DNA from 3 places in the Enterobacter sp. 6722112 genome. Region 2 is predicted to be linked to each of the others. Evidence: predicted binding sites of a transcription regulator. Region 2 holds the regulator's gene; each other region holds the start of a gene.

Region 1 (6,147 bases), 270 kb from region 2:
CCTGCTCTTTTTTGGTGATCGCGCGGCGATGCGGCATGTTCATCAGCTTCTGCGCTTCTTTACTCAGCTTCTGGCCTTTCACTTCGCGCAGGCGTTCAATTTCCGCCTCCAGCTTCACGGACTCTTTTTCCAGCTCGGCATATTTCTCGGCGGAATCGACCAGGGAGAGGCCAGCCATCTGATGGCGGATCAGATCCAGACGGTCGCTCAGGCGTTTAATTTCGTTCTTTTCGACTTCTTTCATGACAAATAACTCTGAAAACGGGGAATTTACAGGGAAGGATACACCAATGTGTGCGGGCTTACTTCTGAAACGCTTTTTTTAAGCTGATTTTAGAAATCAGCTCAGTCAGGGAAAGCACCATGGTGGAGCGCACAACCTGTTGATAACGCAGCTTTTGCATCGCGTACAGATCAGGGTCGCTGTTATCAAACTGAGGTGCGGGAGGGAGCGCGGATACGCAGTGCAGTTCGCCGAAGGGCCCCAGTATCTCATCATCGGTAAAGGTGTACTCATTACCGTCATGATTGAGCTCTTCGCGCAGCGCCATTAACAGCTCGGCGTCTTCATACTCCTGGCGGTTCAGCACGCCAAGACCGTAAATCAGCTTCAGCCGTACCGATAAATCGCCCAGCGGTCCGTCTCCGTCCAGTAACGGTTCTACAGCATACTTTACCGCGTAGTCGTCTTTGCGAAACACCTGAAGCACCAGAATGTTCACCGCCTCGGTTAACAGCTCGACGGCGGCAATCAGGAAACTTCGTACGGTTTTGCCAGCATTCAGACGCTCAAGCACACGATTTTCAAAGGCCTGGGTTTGTTCCATTATTGCCTGCATATCTGACAATCTGTTATTCGGGCGCAGGCTAACCTGCGCCGGACTCTGCATCATTTGGTTGCGTTGTATGCGCTGACCGCCTCCGCAACTACGTCACTGTTGGCATCCAGACCGGAGATCTGCGCCAGCGCAGCCTGCGCGCCTTTGTCATCAATCAGCTGAGCCAGCTCAATCGCCTGCGGGTCCTGCTCGCTGCGGTAGTGCATGGCGGCAGCGATGCCCTTCACCAGGTTAGCGTGCGGCAGGCCGTATTCCAGCGTGCCCAGCAGCGGTTTAATCAGGCGGTCGCCCGCGCTTAGTTTACGCAGCGGCTGACGACCCACGCGCTCAACGTCATCTTTCAGATACGGGTTTTCAAAACGACCGAGGATTTTCTGGATGTATGCCGCGTGTTTATCAGCATCAAAACCGTAGCGTTTGATCAGCACCGCGCCGCTCTCTTCCATTGCCCCTTTGACCACCGCACGGATGTTCTCATCGAGGATCGCGTCACGAATCGTCTGATGACCGGCCAATTTTCCGAGGTACGCGGTTATAGCATGCCCGGTGTTCAGCGTGAAGAGTTTACGTTCGACAAATGCCATCAGGTTATCGGTTAATTCCATTCCCGGAATGGTCGGCAGCGCACCCTTAAACTGGGTTTTATCCACGATCCACTCGCTGAAGGTTTCCACGGTCACTTCCAGCGGGTCGTTGGTGGCGGATGCTGACGGCGGAACGATGCGGTCAACGGCGGAATCCACAAAACCCACGTGCGCTTCAACCCAGGCTTTATCTTCGTCTGCGACGGTCGCAAGAACATGGCCTTTCAGCTGCGTGGTGCCGCGCACCATGTTTTCACAGGCGATGATGTTCAGCGGCGTTTCAACGCCCTGTGCTTTACGCTTCGCCAGGCCTTTCGCGACCGCCGGGGCGATACGCTCAAGCACCACCGGACCCACGGCGGTGGTGACCAGATCAACGCTCGCGATGAGGTCAATCACGTCGTCGCCAATGCTGCTTACCGCGTTGACGCCAGAGACCGTTTCAACCTGTTCGTTTTCACCCACCACGTGAACCTGATAGCTATGACGGGCATTCAGGGCATCCAGAACCACCTGATTCACATCGGCGAATGTCAGGGTAATGCCCGCGTCTGCCAGCAGTTTACCGATAAAGCCACGACCGATATTACCTGCGCCAAAATGTAATGCTTTCATAGTGTTAACCTTCATCAATGTTTTTACCCGAGAGGGCTGGGGTGAGGAACGTTTTCCCCTCACCCTAGCCCTCTCCCCGGGGGGAGAGGGAAGAGGCGCTGTTACTTGTTCAGCAGGGCCAGAACTTCTTCAACGCTGGTGGTGTTGGCCAGACGCTCAATAACCGTTTCGTCATCCAGCGCGTTGGTCAGGCTGGTAATCACCTGGATATGCTCGTTGTTGCGAGCGGCGATACCAATCACCAGACGGGCGATGTCGTCCTCTTCTTCACCGAAGCGCACACCATCAGGATACTGACAGAACACCACGCCGGTTTTCAGCACGCGGTCTTTGGCTTCCACCGTACCGTGTGGAACCGCGATGGATTCACCCAGGTAGGTTGGGGTCAGCTTTTCGCGTTCCAGCATCGCCTCAACGTACTCAGGCTGAACGTAGCCGCCTTTCACCAGCTGCTCACCGGCGAAGCGAATGGCCTCTTCTTTATTGGTCGCCGTGCGGCCAAGGAAGATGTTTTCAGCGCCCAGTTTGAACAGATGCGCGTTGCTCTCGTCGAAGCTGTCTTGCAGGCTGGTACGCACTTTCACTTCGTTATCTTCATGGCGCTGCGCCGCCACCAGGCGTTCGGTCAGGCTGGCGTACAGGCCGCTGTCGAGGAAGTTGGTCAGGGAAATGTGCTGTGCCTGCGGTACCTGACGCATAGCGCGTTCGGTCAGATCGCGGTGCGTAATCACCAGGTCAACGTCCGGCGGCAGGCTGTTAATCGCGCTGTTGGTGACGGAGATGTTGGTCAGACCCGCATCCTGCACTTTCTTCCGCAGTACGCCCGCACCCATTGCGCTGGAGCCCATACCGGCATCACAGGCCACGATGATTTTACGCACGTGGCTCAGGTCGTTAGAGACATCACCCGCCGCCAGCGGCGTTGCGCCTTTGGATTCGGCTTTCATGTCATGCATACGACGGGTTGCCGCTTCGATATCGTCGTCTTCTTTCACCTTGCTGGTTTTCAGCAGGATAGCGGAGGCCACGAAGGAGACCGCCATGGCCGCACAGATCGCCGCGATGTTCGCGAAGTAGGCGCCTTTCGGGGTCATCGCCAGCACCGCCAGGATAGAGCCTGGAGAAGCAGGAGACACCAGACCACCGCCCAGTACGCTCAGGGTGAACACGCCGGTCATACCGCCAAGGATAACGGCCAGGATCAGACGTGGGTTCATCAGCACATACGGGAAGTAAATTTCGTGAATACCGCCCAGGAAGTGAATGATCGCCGCGCCGCCAGCAGACTGTTTCGCGCTGCCGCGACCAAAGAACATGTACGCCAGCAGAACGCCCATACCTGGACCCGGGTTCGCTTCAATCAGGAAGAAGATGGACTTGCCGAAATCGTGTGACTGCTGAATACCCAGCGGTGAGAAGATACCGTGGTTGATGGCGTTGTTCAGGAACAGGATTTTCGCTGGTTCAACAAAGATAGACGCCAGCGGCAGCATGTCGTGCGCCACCATGAAGTTAACGCCCGCCGCCAGCAGCTTGGACAGCACTTCAACCGCCGGGCCAATGCCGAGGAACGCCAGAATGGCGAGGATCATCCCGATGATGCCCGCAGAGAAGTTGTTCACCAGCATTTCGAAGCCGGATTTGATCTTGCCATCAACCCAGACGTCGAATTTCTTGATTGCCCAGCCGCCCAGAGGACCGGCAATCATCGCACCGAGGAACATCGGCATATCCGCACCGACGATCACCCCCATGGTTGTGATGGCACCCACGACGCCACCGCGGTCACCGCCAACCAGACGACCACCGGTATAACCGATGAGCAGTGGCAGGAGATAGGTAATCATTGGGCCAACAAGTTTTGCCAGCGTTTCGTTAGGCAACCACCCTGTCGGAATAAATAATGCGGTGATAATACCCCACGCGATAAACGCGCCGATATTTGGCATCACCATGTTGCTGAGGAAACGACCAAAGCTTTGCACTTTGATCTTGAAATCGGATGACATAAAACACCCCTTCTTATGTTTACGCTTAGGCTTGTGGCCCGAGGTTTATCGTTAATGTGCGGCGGCAGAGGTAGCCGGGCCCTGTTCTGATGCTGTGAAATCTGGCACTGAATCGTTCAACTGTCCAGACAGTGAAATTTTGTGTGATCTGAATCACATGAATGTAGGGGGTGAGGACATTAATGAAGTGATCGCGATCACATAACGAGTGTGTAAAAAAAATACATCGCTCAGAATTACGCCAAAATGGGCGGTGTTTTGTGATTTGCATCACAATGTTAAGTTGGTTGTTTGTTTCCAGATTGTGATTTGATTCACAAAATATTTTTATGCAGATTTCTCCCGTATCCCCTCATGGCAGGAATGCGATACGCACACCTGCCTTTTTCCACGGCTTGATCCATACTGACCTCTTTGTGGGCATTAAGGATAAGCAATGAAACTCATCGGCAGTTATACCAGTCCTTTCGTGCGTAAGATTTCGATTCTCCTGCTGGAGAAAGGGATTGAATTTGAATTCGTAAATGAACAGCCCTACAACGCAGAGAACGGCGTTGCGCAGTACAACCCGCTGGGGAAAGTCCCGGCGCTGGTAACGGACGAGGGCGATTACTGGTTTGATTCCCCGATCATTGCGGAGTACATCGAACTGCTTGGCGTTGCGCCAGCCATGCTGCCGGCGGATCCAAAAGCAGCGCTGGCGATGAAGCAAATTGAAGCCCTGGCGGATGGCATTATGGATGCGGCATTGACGTCCGTACGCGAGCAGGCAAGGCCCGCCGCCCAGCAGTCAGAAAATGAGCTGCTGCGCCAGCGCGAAAAAATCAGCCGCAGCCTGGATATGTGCGAACAGCTGATCCGCGACGGGAAAATTCAGAGCGATAGCCTGAATCTGGCGACGATCGCCATCGCCTGCGCCATTGGCTACCTCAATTTCCGCCGCGTCTCGCCGGGCTGGTGCGTGGATCGTCCGCTGCTGGTCAAACTGGCGGAGACGCTCTTCCAGCGCGAAAGTTTTGCCCGGACTGAACCGCCAAAGGCTTGATGCGGGTTATAACACTTCCTGGCGGGAGGCGGTACAATCCCCCCACATGTTAACTCCCTCTCCCGTCGGGAGGGGGGAAGATATTTACTCGCCAGGCGCATTCATGACTACTCATCATTCCCTCTACAGCCAGATCCCCGCTACCGATCGTCTGCTTCGTGACCCGCGCATCACTGCGGTGCTGGAGCAGTTTGGCCATACTGCAACGGTCGGCATGCTACGCCAGCTTCAGGACGATGCGCGTCGCCATATTCAGGCTGAGAACGCGCTACCCGGCTGGTGCGTGGCGTGGGAGCAGGAAGTTGAACGCAGGCTGAGCAAGCACGGGCAAAGCGCGTTGCGCCCGGTTATTAACCTGTCAGGCACGGTTCTGCACACCAATCTGGGCCGGGCACAGCAGGCCGAAGAGGCAACAGAGGCCGTCACCCGTGCCATGCGCTCGCCGGTGACGCTGGAGTACGATCTGGACGGCGCCGGGCGTGGGCATCGCGATCGCGCACTGGCGGATCTTCTCTGCCAGATCACCGGCGCGGAAGATGCCTGCATTGTGAATAACAACGCGGCGGCGGTGCTGTTAATGCTGGCGGCCATCGCGAGCGGAAAAGAGGTTGTCGTCTCTCGCGGCGAGCTGGTGGAGATCGGCGGGGCGTTTCGTATTCCGGACGTCATGCGCCAGGCGGGCTGCACGCTGCATGAAGTGGGCACAACCAACCGTACCCATGCAAAAGATTATCGCGCGGCGGTGAATGAAAACACCGCCCTGCTGATGAAAGTGCATACCAGCAATTACCACATTGAGGGTTTCACCAAAACGGTGGAAGAGGCCGAACTGGCCGCCATCGGGCGCGAGCTAAACGTGCCGGTGATTGCCGATCTCGGCAGCGGGTCGCTGGTGGATATGCGCCAGTACGGTCTGCCGAAAGAGCCCATGGTGCAGGAAATGGTTGCCGCGGGCGTAAGCCTGGTCAGTTTCTCCGGTGATAAATTGCTGGGCGGGCCGCAGGCGGGGATTATCGTCGGCAGGCGCGAGCTGATTGCGCAGCTACAGCAGCATC
Region 2 (6,147 bases):
TCAGCTACTTCGGCCCGGAGGCCAATGACTTCGGCCTGCTGGAGCAAACCTTCCGTGAATACGGGCAAAGCGGTACCGGGCAGTCCCGCAAGTATCTCCACACCTACGATGAAGCCGTGCCCTGGAACCAGGTCCCCGGCACGTTCACGCCCTGGCAGCCGCTGCCGGAACCGACTGACGTGCTGTTTTACGAAGGATTGCACGGCGGCGTGGTGACGCCTCAGCACGACGTGGCGCGCCACGTGGATTTGCTGGTGGGGGTGGTGCCGATTGTTAACCTTGAGTGGATCCAGAAGCTGACGCGTGACATGAGCGAGCGCGGCCATTCGCGAGAGGCGGTCATGGACTCGGTGGTGCGCTCCATGGAAGATTACATCAACTTCCTGACGCCGCAGTTCTCCCGAACCCACATTAACTTCCAGCGCGTCCCCACCGTGGACACCTCTAACCCGTTCGCTGCAAAAAGCATCCCGTCGCTGGACGAGAGCTTTGTGGTGATCCACTTCCGCAACCTGGAAGGCATTGATTATCCCTGGCTGCTGGCGATGCTACAGGGTTCGTTTATTTCGCACATGAATACGTTAGTGGTACCGGGCGGAAAAATGGGGCTGGCAATGGAGCTGATCATGACACCGCTGGTGCAGCGGCTGATGGAAGGAAAGCAGATCGCGTGAATTGTTTTGCCCGGTGGCGCTGCGCTTACCGGGCCTACGGGCGTGCTTTTGTAGGGCGGGTCAGCGAAGCGCCACCCGCCAAAAATTAAGCCGCGATCACTTCATACGAATGGGTGATTTTTACCGCTTTCTCCAGCATTAACGCCACAGAGCAGTATTTTTCCGCAGACAGGTCAACCGCACGCGAGACCGCCGCGTCCTTCAGTTCTTTGCCGGTGACGATAAAGTGCAAATTAATATGCGTGAACAGGCGGGGCGCCTCTTCACGACGTTCCGACGTCAGCTTCACTTCACAATCGGTCACGTCATGACGGCCTTTTTGCAGGATCGACACCACGTCGATCGCACTGCATCCGCCTGCCGCCATCAGCACCATTTCCATTGGGCTTGGCGCTTTATCGCCGGAGTTGCCATCCATCAAAACCTGGTGCCCAGAAGCAGACTCGCCCAGGAACGTTAACCCTTCAACCCATTTCACACGCGCTTGCATATTCACTCACTCCAACGTTGCATTTTTTATGACAGATTACGTGTACGTTACATTTCTCGCAACGGAAGGCGACCTGCGTCATGCTGAAGCGAGACACCAGGAGACACGCGGCGAAAGCTATGCTAAAACACTCTGGATGCTACAGTAATACATTGACGTTACACATGTATGCAGAGGACATCAAACTTTACTGGCTGCGAAACGTTACGACAGCCGACTTCCCAGGTATGGGTAAGAATTCGATTGCAACCCCAGAGTCCGGATGCATCTTATGACTCTGGTGACAGCTTATAACAGAGGATAACAGCGCATGGTGCTTGGCAAACCGCAAACAGACCCGACTCTCGAATGGTTCTTGTCTCATTGCCACATTCATAAGTACCCATCAAAGAGCACGCTGATTCACCAGGGTGAAAAAGCGGAAACGTTGTATTACATCGTTAAAGGCTCGGTGGCCGTGCTGATCAAAGATGAAGAAGGGAAAGAGATGATCCTTTCTTATCTGAACCAGGGCGATTTTATCGGTGAACTGGGCCTGTTTGAAGAAGGCCAGGAACGTAGCGCCTGGGTTCGTGCAAAAACAGCATGTGAAGTGGCTGAAATTTCTTACAAGAAATTCCGTCAGCTGATTCAGGTCAACCCTGACATCCTGATGCGTCTTTCTTCCCAGATGGCACGCCGTCTGCAAGTGACCTCTGAGAAGGTGGGTAACCTCGCCTTCCTGGACGTGACCGGTCGTATCGCGCAGACGCTGTTGAACCTGGCGAAACAGCCAGACGCCATGACCCACCCTGACGGTATGCAAATTAAAATTACCCGTCAGGAAATCGGTCAGATCGTCGGCTGCTCCCGTGAAACAGTGGGCCGTATCCTGAAGATGCTGGAAGACCAGAACCTGATCTCTGCCCACGGTAAAACTATCGTGGTCTACGGAACCCGTTAATTTCGGTCAAACGGCGTGCCGCCGCAGGGTGGCACGCCGTTTTTGTCTCTACTCCTCATGTGGCGCAGGCTGATCTATCACCCGGAAGTTAACTACGCACTACGACAAACGCTGGTGCTGTGTCTTCCCGTGGCCGTGGGCCTGATCCTCGGACATCTTCAGCAAGGCCTGCTGTTTTCCCTCGTGCCCGCCTGCTGCAACATTGCCGGTCTGGATACGCCGCATAAACGCTTTTTTAAACGTCTGATTATTGGCGGCTGCCTGTTTGCCGGCTGTAGCCTTGCCGTACAACTTTTACTGGCCCGCGACATTCCTCTGCCGTTGATCCTGACCGTGCTGGCGATGACGCTCGGCGTCACCGCCGAAATCAGCTCGCTGCACGCCCGCCTGCTTCCCGCGTCGCTGATTGCCGCCATCTTCACCTTAAGCCTTGCGGGCAATATGCCGGTGTGGGAGCCATTGCTGATTTACGCCCTCGGCACGCTATGGTACGGGCTGTTTAACTGGTTCTGGTTCTGGCTGTGGCGGGAACAGCCGCTGCGCGAATCCCTGAGCCTGCTCTACGTGCAGCTTGCTGAATACTGCGAAGCAAAATACACCCTGCTCACTCAACATACCGACCCGGAAAAATCCCTGCCGCCGCTGCTGGCGCGCCAGCAAAAAGTGGTGGATCTGATCAGCCAGTGCTATCAGCAGTTGCACATGCTTGCCGCCAACAAAAATCATGAATACAAGCCGCTGCTGCGAACCTTCCAGGTCGGGCTGGATTTGCAGGAGCATATCTCCGTCAGCCTTCATAATCCGGAAGAGGTGCAAAAGCTGGTGGAGCGCAGCCATGCGGAAGCGGTGATCCGCTGGAACGCGCAGACCGTCGCGGCCCGCCTGCGGGTGCTGGCTGACGATATCCTCTATCACCGCTACCCGACGCGCTTTAACATGGACAAACAGCTCGGCGCGCTGGAAAAGATTGCGCGTCAGCACGCGGATAACCCGGTCGGGCAATTTGCTGCCTGGCATTTCAGCCGCATCGCCCGGGTGTTACGCACCCAGCGCCCGCTTTATGCCCGGGACCTGATGGCCGATAAGCAAAAACGGCTGCCGCTGCTGCCCGCGCTCAAAAGCTATCTATCACTGAAATCTTCCGCCCTGCGCAATGCCGCGCGGATCAGTGTGATGCTGAGCATCGCCAGCCTGATGGGAATGGCCCTGCACCTGCCGAAACCCTACTGGATCTTAATGACCGTGCTGTTTGTCACCCAGAACGGCTATGGCGCCACGCGGGTGCGCATTCTGCATCGGGCGGGCGGTACGATGGCGGGGCTGATTATCGCGGGCGTGACGCTGCACTTTCACGTGCCGGAAGGCTATACCCTGGCCGGTATGCTGGCGATCACGCTGGTGAGCTACCTGATCATCCGCAAAAACTACGGCTGGGCGATGGTGGGCTTTACGGTCACGGCGGTGTATACCCTGCAACTGCTCACGCTTAACGGGGAACAGTTTATTATTGCCCGGCTGGTCGATACGCTAATTGGCTGCCTGATCGCCTTTGGCGGCATGGTCTGGTTGTGGCCGCAGTGGCAAAGCGGGCTGCTGAGGCAGAACGCCCACGACGCGCTCGAAGCCGATCAGCAGGCCATTCGTCTTATTCTGAGCGATGACCCGCAGCCCTCTCCGCTGGCCTACGAGCGCATGAAGGTCAACCAGGCGCATAACGCCCTGTTCAACTCCCTTAACCAGGCCATGCAGGAGCCGGGCTTTAACGCGCACTATCTGGCTGACATGAAGCTGTGGGTCACGCACAGCCAGTTTATCGTCGAGCACATCAATGCCATGACGACGCTGGCGCGGGAGCACACGATGCTGACGCCGGATCTGGCGCAGCGCTATTTGCAGTCGTGTGAAATTGCGTTGCAGCGCTGTCAGCAGCGTCTGGAGTATGACGCGCCGGGCGAGTCAGGGGATTCGAACATTCTGGAAGCGCCGGAGACGCTGACCCATGGGCCGATGAGCACCCTGGAGCAGCATTTGCAGCGCGTGCTGGGGCATCTGAACACCATGCACACCATTTCGTCGGTGGCATGGCGTCAGCGCCCGCATCACGGGATTTGGTTAACGCGTCGGTTAAAACGAACCGCGTATTAGCCTCTGACGATCTTCGCGACCGCCGCGGCAAAACGGGTTAGTCCGTCTTCGATGTCTTTGTCTTCCACCACCAGCGATGGCGCAAAGCGCATCACGTCCGGCCCGGCATTGAGCACCATCACCCCTTCGTGCGCGGCGGCGTGCAGGAAATCGCGCGCGCGGCCTTTGTACTGCGGCTTCAGTTCGGCGCCGATCAGCAGCCCCATGCCGCGGATGTCGCTGAAGACATCAAACTGTTCATCAATCTGCTGGAGATGTTTCACAAACAGGTCGCGTTTCGCATTCACGCCATTCAGGACGTCCGGCGTATTAATGATGTAGAACGCCGCACCCGCCACGGCGCACGCCAGCGGATTACCGCCGTAGGTAGAGCCGTGTGAGCCCACATGAAATGCGGAAGCGATATCCTGGGTGGTGAGCACCGCACTGACCGGGAAACCGCCACCGAGCGCTTTCGCGCTGGTCAGAATATCCGGCGTTACGCCGTAGTGCATATAAGCAAACAGGTCTCCGGTACGCCCCATCCCACACTGCACTTCATCAAACACCAGCAGCGCCTGGTGCTCGTCGCACAGCTCGCGCAGCCCTTGCAGAAATTCCGGGGTGGCCGCCGTGACGCCGCCTTCCCCCTGAATGGGCTCGACCACCACGGCACAGGTGTGATCGTCCATCACCGCTTTAACGGCGTGCAGATCGTTAAACGGCACGTGGATGATATCCGCAGGTTTCGGACCAAAGCCGTCGGAATACTTCGGCTGGCCGCCAACGGAAACGGTAAAGAAGGAGCGACCGTGGAAGGCGTTATGGAAGGCGATGATTTTGGTTTTGTACGGGCTATGACGCGTGGTTGCGTAGTAGCGCGCCAGCTTAAAGGCGGTTTCGTTGGCTTCGGTGCCGGAGTTCATAAACAGCACGCGTTCGGCGAAGGTGGCATCGATGATCTTACGCCCCAGACGCAGCGCCGGTTCGTTGGTGAACACGTTGCTGGTGTGCCACAGCGTTTCGCCCTGTGTTTTCAGCGCGTCCACCAGCGCAGGATGGCAATGGCCCAGCGCCGTCACCGCAATACCGCCTGCGAAATCAACATACTCGTTGCCCTGCTGATCCCAGACGCGGCTGCCTCTGCCTTTCACCGGGATAAACTCAGCCGGTGCATAAATCGGCAGGATCACTTCATCAAATGTCGCGCGGGTAATTGCTGGTTGTTCAGTTGCCATGTCATGACCATCCATTTTTATGTCACAGTGCCTGTGAAAATATAATCACAAAATATGCATAAAAAATCACAACAAGGCAACAGATATTCAGCGATTAAGGAAATTGGCCAGCAGCGCGTGCCCCTGTTCGCTGAGAATGCTTTCCGGGTGGAACTGCACCCCTTCCAGATCGTACTCGCGGTGGCGAATGCCCATGATCTCCTGCGTCTCGCTCCAGGCGGTAACCTCAAAGCAGGCCGGCAGGGTCGGCGGATCAATGATCAGAGAATGGTAGCGCGTCACGGTTAACGGATTGTTTAGCCCCAGGAATACGCCGGTACCGGTGTGCGTGATCGGTGAGGTTTTGCCGTGCATGACTTTCGCGGCACGGACAATGGTGGCGCCAAAGACCTGCGCAATGGCCTGGTGACCCAGGCAGACGCCCAGAATCGGCAGTTTGCCCGCATAGTGGCGGATGACCTCCAGCGAGATGCCAGACTCCGAAGGGGTACACGGCCCCGGCGAAATCACGATTTTCTGGGGTGCCAGCGCGTCAATGTCAGCCAGCGCGATCTCATCGTTACGGCGGACAACCACCTCTGCCCCCAGCTCACAAAAATACTGGTAAAGGTTCCAGGTAAAGGAATCGTAGTTATCAATCAGCAGAATCATGGCGGCTCCTGAAAAAATGGCCGCCCT
Region 3 (6,147 bases), 1.1 Mb from region 2:
AATTGCTTAAGTCGAGATGAATCGCCTCGGCACGCTGCCCGCGCGCTTCAATTTCACGGCAGGTTGCCAGCGCCCCTTTCTCATCTGAATGCCAGGTTACTCCGACATCAAACCCGCGTTCGGCCAGCATCAGGGCCGTCGTTTTGCCAATTCCTGAATCCGATGCGGTAACAATTGCGACTCGCGTCATACTCACCTCCTGATAATCTGCAAAGAGGTAAGTATAGATAATGCGCAATGTTAGCCGTGATGATATCCGCCACCCAGCGCGGAGGTGAGCTGGAGCGTGGCATCCACGTACTGACCTTTCAGCATCAACCCGGTAAAACGCTCTTTGAGCGCCGGAATTTTTGCTTCACTCACCCGGGAGCCGGCAATGATCCCGGCGCTGAAGCGCGCCTGTGCCAGCGCAACGACGCGCGCCGCATCTTTTTCGATCTGCTGCTGGTGCTGATTTTTGGCGGTCAGCGTTTCCACTTCGCTGGCCGTCCGGGCAACCTGGTTTACGGCATCTACCACGGCCTTGTTGTAGTTCGCCACGGAGAGGTTGTTTTGCGCCTGGGCGATATCCAGGTTCGCATTCAACCGACCGCTGTCAAAAATTGGCAGCGTCAGCCCGGCGGTTACGCCCATTTGCTGCGCAGATGAGCGGAACAGGTCACTCAGGTGCAATGCATCCTGCTGCAAGAATGCCATCAAATTGATGTCAGGGTAGAACGCGGCTCTGGCGGCATCCACTTCGCTCATGGATGCTTCGATATACCAGTGCGCCTCCTGCAAATCCGGGCGCCGAGCCAGCAGTTCATAACCGAGCGTTGATGGCAACGACGCCTCTGCGTCAGGTAAGGCATGCCGGGCGAGCGTGACTGAAGGGGTATGGGTCAACGCATTCAGACGCGCCTCAATGACCTTCATTTTGCCGTGCACGTCAGCGAGCTGTTCATCGGTTTTGCTGGCATTAATATCCGTTTCAACGCCTTCCACCGAGGAGGTAATGCCGTGCTGATAAAGCTCACGATCGGCACCGATGATATTTTCCTGCTCCCGTTTGATTTGCGCGAGTACGTCACCCACCGCGGCCTCGGTCTGCCAGTCCCAGTACAGCCGCGCGACGCTGCTGGCGAGCAGCTGGCGGGTCTGCTCCAGCTCCGCTTTTTGCGCATTCACCTGACCGATGCGGGCCTCAATTTGGGCGCGGTTTTTACCCCATAAATCCAGATCCCAACCCGCCGTCAGACCAAAGGTGCCGTTGGTGTACCAGGGGCCGGTTGTCCCCGCCGCCGGATCGGTCAGCGCAAATGGACCCATCAGCCCCTCTGCCGACATTTTTTGCCGTTCAACATCTGCGGAAAAATCCAGCTGTGGACCCTCAGCAGCGACAGCGGCTTTCGCCTGTGCTTCCGCCAGGGTGATACGCTGACGGGCAATTTGCATATCCGCCGCATCCTCCAGCGCTTTGTCGATCAGCGCGTTGAGCTGGGGGTCGTTAAAGTCTTTCCACCATTCGCTTTTTGGCCAGTCGGCATGACGCAGTTGGGTATTTACAGCTGCGGCGGCGGCTTGCGTTTTTACTGGAGACACCGTGGCATGTTCCGGCGCGCAGGCGGCCAGCATAAAAACAAGAGGAGCACTCAGAGATAAAGTAAGAGAACGTTTCATTACGCCATGAACTCAAAAAAATAAAGGCGCAACTTACGCTTACTGACGTTCCGTTTTTTAGTAACGCGTGGCAATCTGCATATTGTTATACATTTTCATATCCGGAAATTTATTCTCCAAGACAATGATTTAATTTCATGTATTCATGCTAATTATGAATTGGCTGCTACACTTACTTCGACAGACATACGCAGGAGAGGCGAATGAAAATATTATTGTGGGTTATTTTGATTATATTTCTGATAGGGCTGCTGGTGGTAACCGGCGTATTCAAGATGATTTTCTGATTCTGCTGCCCGGCTCCGCGCCGGGCAAGCTCTTCACACTTCGCTCAGGATTTTGACTGGATCACCCGGGCAATATCCGCAGACGTCTGTAGCGTACGGATCTCCTGAAATAATCCCAGCGCGTCGTCGTACTCTTTACGCAAATAACTCAGCCACTGCTTAATGCGCGCGACGTGATACAAGCCGGTATCGCCTTGCTTTTCCAGCCGCGTGTATTTTTGCAGTAGTTTCACCACATCCGCCCACGGCATCCGCGGCTCATTATATTTCACCACCCGGCTGAGGTTCGGCACGTTCAGCGCACCGCGGCCAATCATCACGGCATTACAGCCGGTCTCTTTGAGGCAGGCCTGCGCGCTCTCGTAATCCCAGATTTCGCCGTTGGCAATCACCGGGATCGTAAGCCGTTTGCGGATCTCGCCAATCGCCTGCCAGTTAATGCGCTCGGCTTTATAACCATCCTCTTTGGTTCGCCCGTGCACCACCAGCTCGGTGGCGCCCGCCTGCTGCACCGCGTCAGCAATTTCAAACTGCTTGTCGTCGCTGTCCCATCCCAGACGCACTTTGACCGTCACCGGCAGGTGCGATGGCACCGCCTCACGCATGGCCTTTGCGCCGCGATAAATCAGCTCCGGATCTTTAAGTAGCGTCGCCCCCCCGCCGCTGCCGTTGACCAGCTTTGACGGACAGCCGCAGTTAAGATCGACGCCGTACGAACCAAGCGCTACCGCGCGGGCGGCGTTTTCAGCCAGCCACTCAGGATACTGGCCGAGCAGCTGGACGCGCACCAGCGTACCGGACGGAGTGCGGCTCTGACGATGCAGTTCCGGGCAGAGACGATAAAATGATTTTTCTGGCAGCAACATATCGACCACGCGCAGAAACTCCGTCACGCAGAGATCGTAATCGTTCACCTCGGTAAGCAGCTCGCGCACGAGAGAGTCGAGCACACCTTCCATCGGGGCCAGTAAAACACGCATTCTGAGTACCTGTGAAAAAAGACGCGCTATAGTAGCTGCTCTCTATGTATGTTGAAAGCCCGGCGTTCCATTGCGGAATGTCTGGTATGCCCAAAATTCATGATGTGATCCGTGGCACATTTTCAGGTTTAATTGTATGATGAATACGTCTCAGCAAGGACTTTCACCATGAGCAAATCACTGAATACTATCTGGCAATACCTTCGCGCCTTCGTCCTCATTTATGCCTGCCTGTACGCCGGCATTTTTATCGCTTCGCTGCTGCCGATTACGATACCCGGCAGCATTATCGGCATGCTGATCCTGTTTGTGCTACTGGCATTACAGGTGCTGCCCGCGAAATGGGTTAATCCGGGGTGCTTCGTTCTCATTCGCTATATGGCCCTGCTTTTTGTGCCTATCGGCGTTGGGGTGATGCAGTATTACGATGTGCTTAAAGCGCAGTTCGGCCCGATTGTGGTCTCCTGCGCCATCAGTACGCTGGTGGTATTCCTGGTCGTCAGCTGGAGTTCACACATTGTGCATGGCGAACGCAAGGTCGTCGGGGAGAAAACAAAAAAATGATGGCGAATATCTGGTGGTCCCTGCCGTTAACCCTGGTGGTGTTCTTTGCTGCGCGTAAGCTTGCGGTGCGTTTCAAAATGCCGTTGCTCAACCCGCTGCTGGTCGCCATGGTGGTGATTATTCCTTTTCTGCTGCTCACCGGCATTCCTTATGAGCGTTACTTCGCCGGGAGCAGGATCCTCAACGATTTGTTGCAGCCTGCCGTGGTGGCGCTGGCGTTTCCTTTATATGAGCAACTGCATCAGATCCGCGCGCGCTGGAAATCCATCATTACCATCTGCTTTGTGGGTAGCCTTGTTGCGATGATCACCGGTACCTCGGTGGCCTTATTGATGGGCGCGTCGCCGCAGATCGCCGCCTCTATCCTGCCTAAATCCGTCACCACGCCGATTGCCATGGCCGTGGGCGGCAGCATCGGGGGCATTCCGGCCATCAGCGCCGTGTGCGTGATTTTCGTCGGTATCCTGGGCGCGGTGTTTGGTCATACGCTGCTGAATATCATGAAAATTCGGACCAAAGCGGCACGCGGTCTGGCGATGGGTACCGCCTCGCACGCGCTGGGCACCGCACGCTGCGCGGAACTGGATTATCAGGAAGGGGCATTCAGCTCGCTGGCGCTGGTGATCTGCGGGATTATCACTTCCCTGGTCGCGCCGTTTATCTTCCCGATTATTCTGGCAGTCATGGGCTAAAATTTGCGATGCGTCGCGCAAATTTCATTTTCATTTCATAAGTTGCACACATAATGAGATTTGGATCACATATAAAGGCCGTACGGCTCCGTACACTACCGATCCATTAACCTTGATGAGGCAACGTCATGCATCCACGTTTTCAAGCTGCTTTCTCTCAGCTTGCAGAGAATTTGCAATCAGCCCTGGCTCCGGTTCTGGCGGATGCGCATTTCCCCGCCCTGCTGACGGCAGATCAGGTCACGGCCCTTAAACAGGCAACGGAGCTGGACGAAGACGCGCTGGCTTTCGCCCTGCTGCCCCTTGCGGCTGCCTGCGCCCGCGCTGACCTTTCCCATTTTAACGTAGGCGCAATTGCGCGCGGCGTGAGCGGAACCTGGTACTTCGGCGGAAACATGGAGTTTCTTGGTGCGACCATGCAGCAAACCGTCCACGCGGAGCAGAGCGCCATCAGTCACGCCTGGCTGCGCGGCGAAAAAGCCCTGCGCGCCATCACCGTCAACTATACCCCTTGCGGCCACTGCCGCCAGTTTATGAATGAGCTGAACAGCGGTCTTGAACTGCGTATCAACCTGCCAGGACGCGCACCGCATACGCTGGGTGATTACCTGCCGGATGCTTTCGGCCCGAAAGATCTTGAGATCAAAACCCTGCTGATGGACGAGCAGGACCACGGTTATGCGCTCTCGGGAGATGAGCTGAGCGAAGCGGCCATTGCCGCCGCCAATAAAAGCCACACGCCCTACAGCAAATCTCCAAGCGGCGTCGCCCTTCAGTGCCGCGACGGCCGCATCTTCACCGGCAGCTATGCAGAGAACGCCGCATTTAACCCGACGCTGCCTCCGCTCCAGGGTGCCCTGAACCTGCTTAGCCTGAACGGGTATGACTACCCGGATATTCAGCGCGCAATCCTGGCTGAAAAGGCCGATGCGCCGCTGATCCAGTGGGACGCGACCGCAGCCACGCTGAAAGCGCTGGGCTGTTCAACCATCGACCGCGTGCTGCTGGCATAATCTGTTCGGCGGGCAGAGTTGCCCGCCAGTCTGACGAAAAACCCCTCAGTTGAATCGCTGTTTCTTGCGCTAACCAGGCGGGTACAGTAGCCTGAGGGAAATTTCATCATCGGTACGAGCCATCTGCATGTTAAAGCGCGTGTTTTACAGCCTGTCTGTCCTGGTCGGCATACTGCTGTTGATCGTGCTGGGTCTCGACCGCTGGATGAGCTGGAAAACAGCCCCCTACATTTTTGATGACCTACAGGATCTCCCCTACCGTCAGGTTGGTGTGGTGCTTGGCACCGCCAAGTATTACCGCACTGGCGTCATAAATCAGTATTACCGGTATCGTATTCAGGGCGCGCTGAACGCCTATAACAGCGGCAAGGTGAACTATCTGCTGCTGAGCGGCGATAACGCGCTGCAAAGCTATAACGAGCCGGTGACGATGCGCAAAGATCTGATTGCCGCAGGCGTCGACCCGGCCGATATCGTGCTCGACTACGCCGGATTCCGCACGCTTGATTCCATCGTGCGTACCCGCAAGGTGTTCGACACCAATGATTTCATCATCATTACCCAGCGTTTCCACTGCGAGCGGGCGCTGTTTATCGCCCTGCATATGGGCATTCAGGCGCAGTGTTATGCGGTGCCATCGCCAAAGGATATGCTGAGCGTGCGCGTACGTGAGTTTGGCGCTCGTTTTGGCGCGCTGGCTGACCTGTACTTATTCAAACGTGAACCGCGCTTTTTAGGCCCGCTGGTGCCGATCCCAACGATGCACGAAGTGCCGGAGAATGCACAGGGTTACCCGGCGGTAACGCCAGAGCAGTTGCTGGAAATTCAGAAGAAGTAATTCAGATCTACAATGCGTGATATAAAACGCATTACTCTCTTTTTAGACACCTAATGAGTGATATAAGTAGCAATACTTGTTTTTATCACTGACTATGAGTAATATTTTACACAT

What was found. The regulator CRP, encoded in region 2, controls carbon source genes, mostly activating them, when cyclic AMP is high. The targets are predictions, from matches to a motif close to ATGTGANNNNNNTCACAT.
Region 1: a site for CRP is predicted at 4,189-4,206, ahead of AC4OVU_RS21455 (PTS mannitol transporter subunit IICBA). Genes of this name have one in related genera too.
Region 3: a site for CRP is predicted at 4,236-4,253, ahead of cdd (cytidine deaminase). Genes of this name have one in related genera too.

The regions. Positions count from the first base shown of each region.
Region 1 is NZ_JBZWGR010000007.1:4,170,750-4,176,896, reverse strand. It holds gene AC4OVU_RS21470 (YibL family ribosome-associated protein) at 1-244, opposite strand, end outside; gene mtlR (mannitol operon repressor MtlR) at 303-893, opposite strand; gene mtlD (mannitol-1-phosphate 5-dehydrogenase) at 890-2,038, opposite strand; gene AC4OVU_RS21455 (PTS mannitol transporter subunit IICBA) at 2,140-4,047, opposite strand; gene AC4OVU_RS21450 (glutathione S-transferase) at 4,484-5,092, shown strand; gene selA (L-seryl-tRNA(Sec) selenium transferase) at 5,196-6,147, shown strand, end outside.
Region 2 is NZ_JBZWGR010000007.1:3,902,624-3,908,770, forward strand. It holds gene AC4OVU_RS20255 (phosphoribulokinase) at 1-674, shown strand, start outside; gene AC4OVU_RS20260 (OsmC family protein) at 760-1,164, opposite strand; gene crp (cAMP-activated global transcriptional regulator CRP) at 1,475-2,107, shown strand; gene AC4OVU_RS20270 (YccS/YhfK family putative transporter) at 2,165-4,252, shown strand; gene argD (bifunctional acetylornithine/succinyldiaminopimelate transaminase) at 4,249-5,469, opposite strand; gene pabA (aminodeoxychorismate synthase component 2) at 5,557-6,120, opposite strand.
Region 3 is NZ_JBZWGR010000007.1:2,770,407-2,776,553, forward strand. It holds gene AC4OVU_RS14695 (SDR family oxidoreductase) at 1-190, opposite strand, end outside; gene mdtQ (multidrug resistance outer membrane protein MdtQ) at 241-1,659, opposite strand; gene yohP (small membrane protein YohP) at 1,863-1,946, shown strand; gene dusC (tRNA dihydrouridine(16) synthase DusC) at 1,991-2,926, opposite strand; gene AC4OVU_RS14715 (CidA/LrgA family protein) at 3,095-3,490, shown strand; gene AC4OVU_RS14720 (CidB/LrgB family autolysis modulator) at 3,487-4,182, shown strand; gene cdd (cytidine deaminase) at 4,311-5,195, shown strand; gene sanA (outer membrane permeability protein SanA) at 5,323-6,033, shown strand.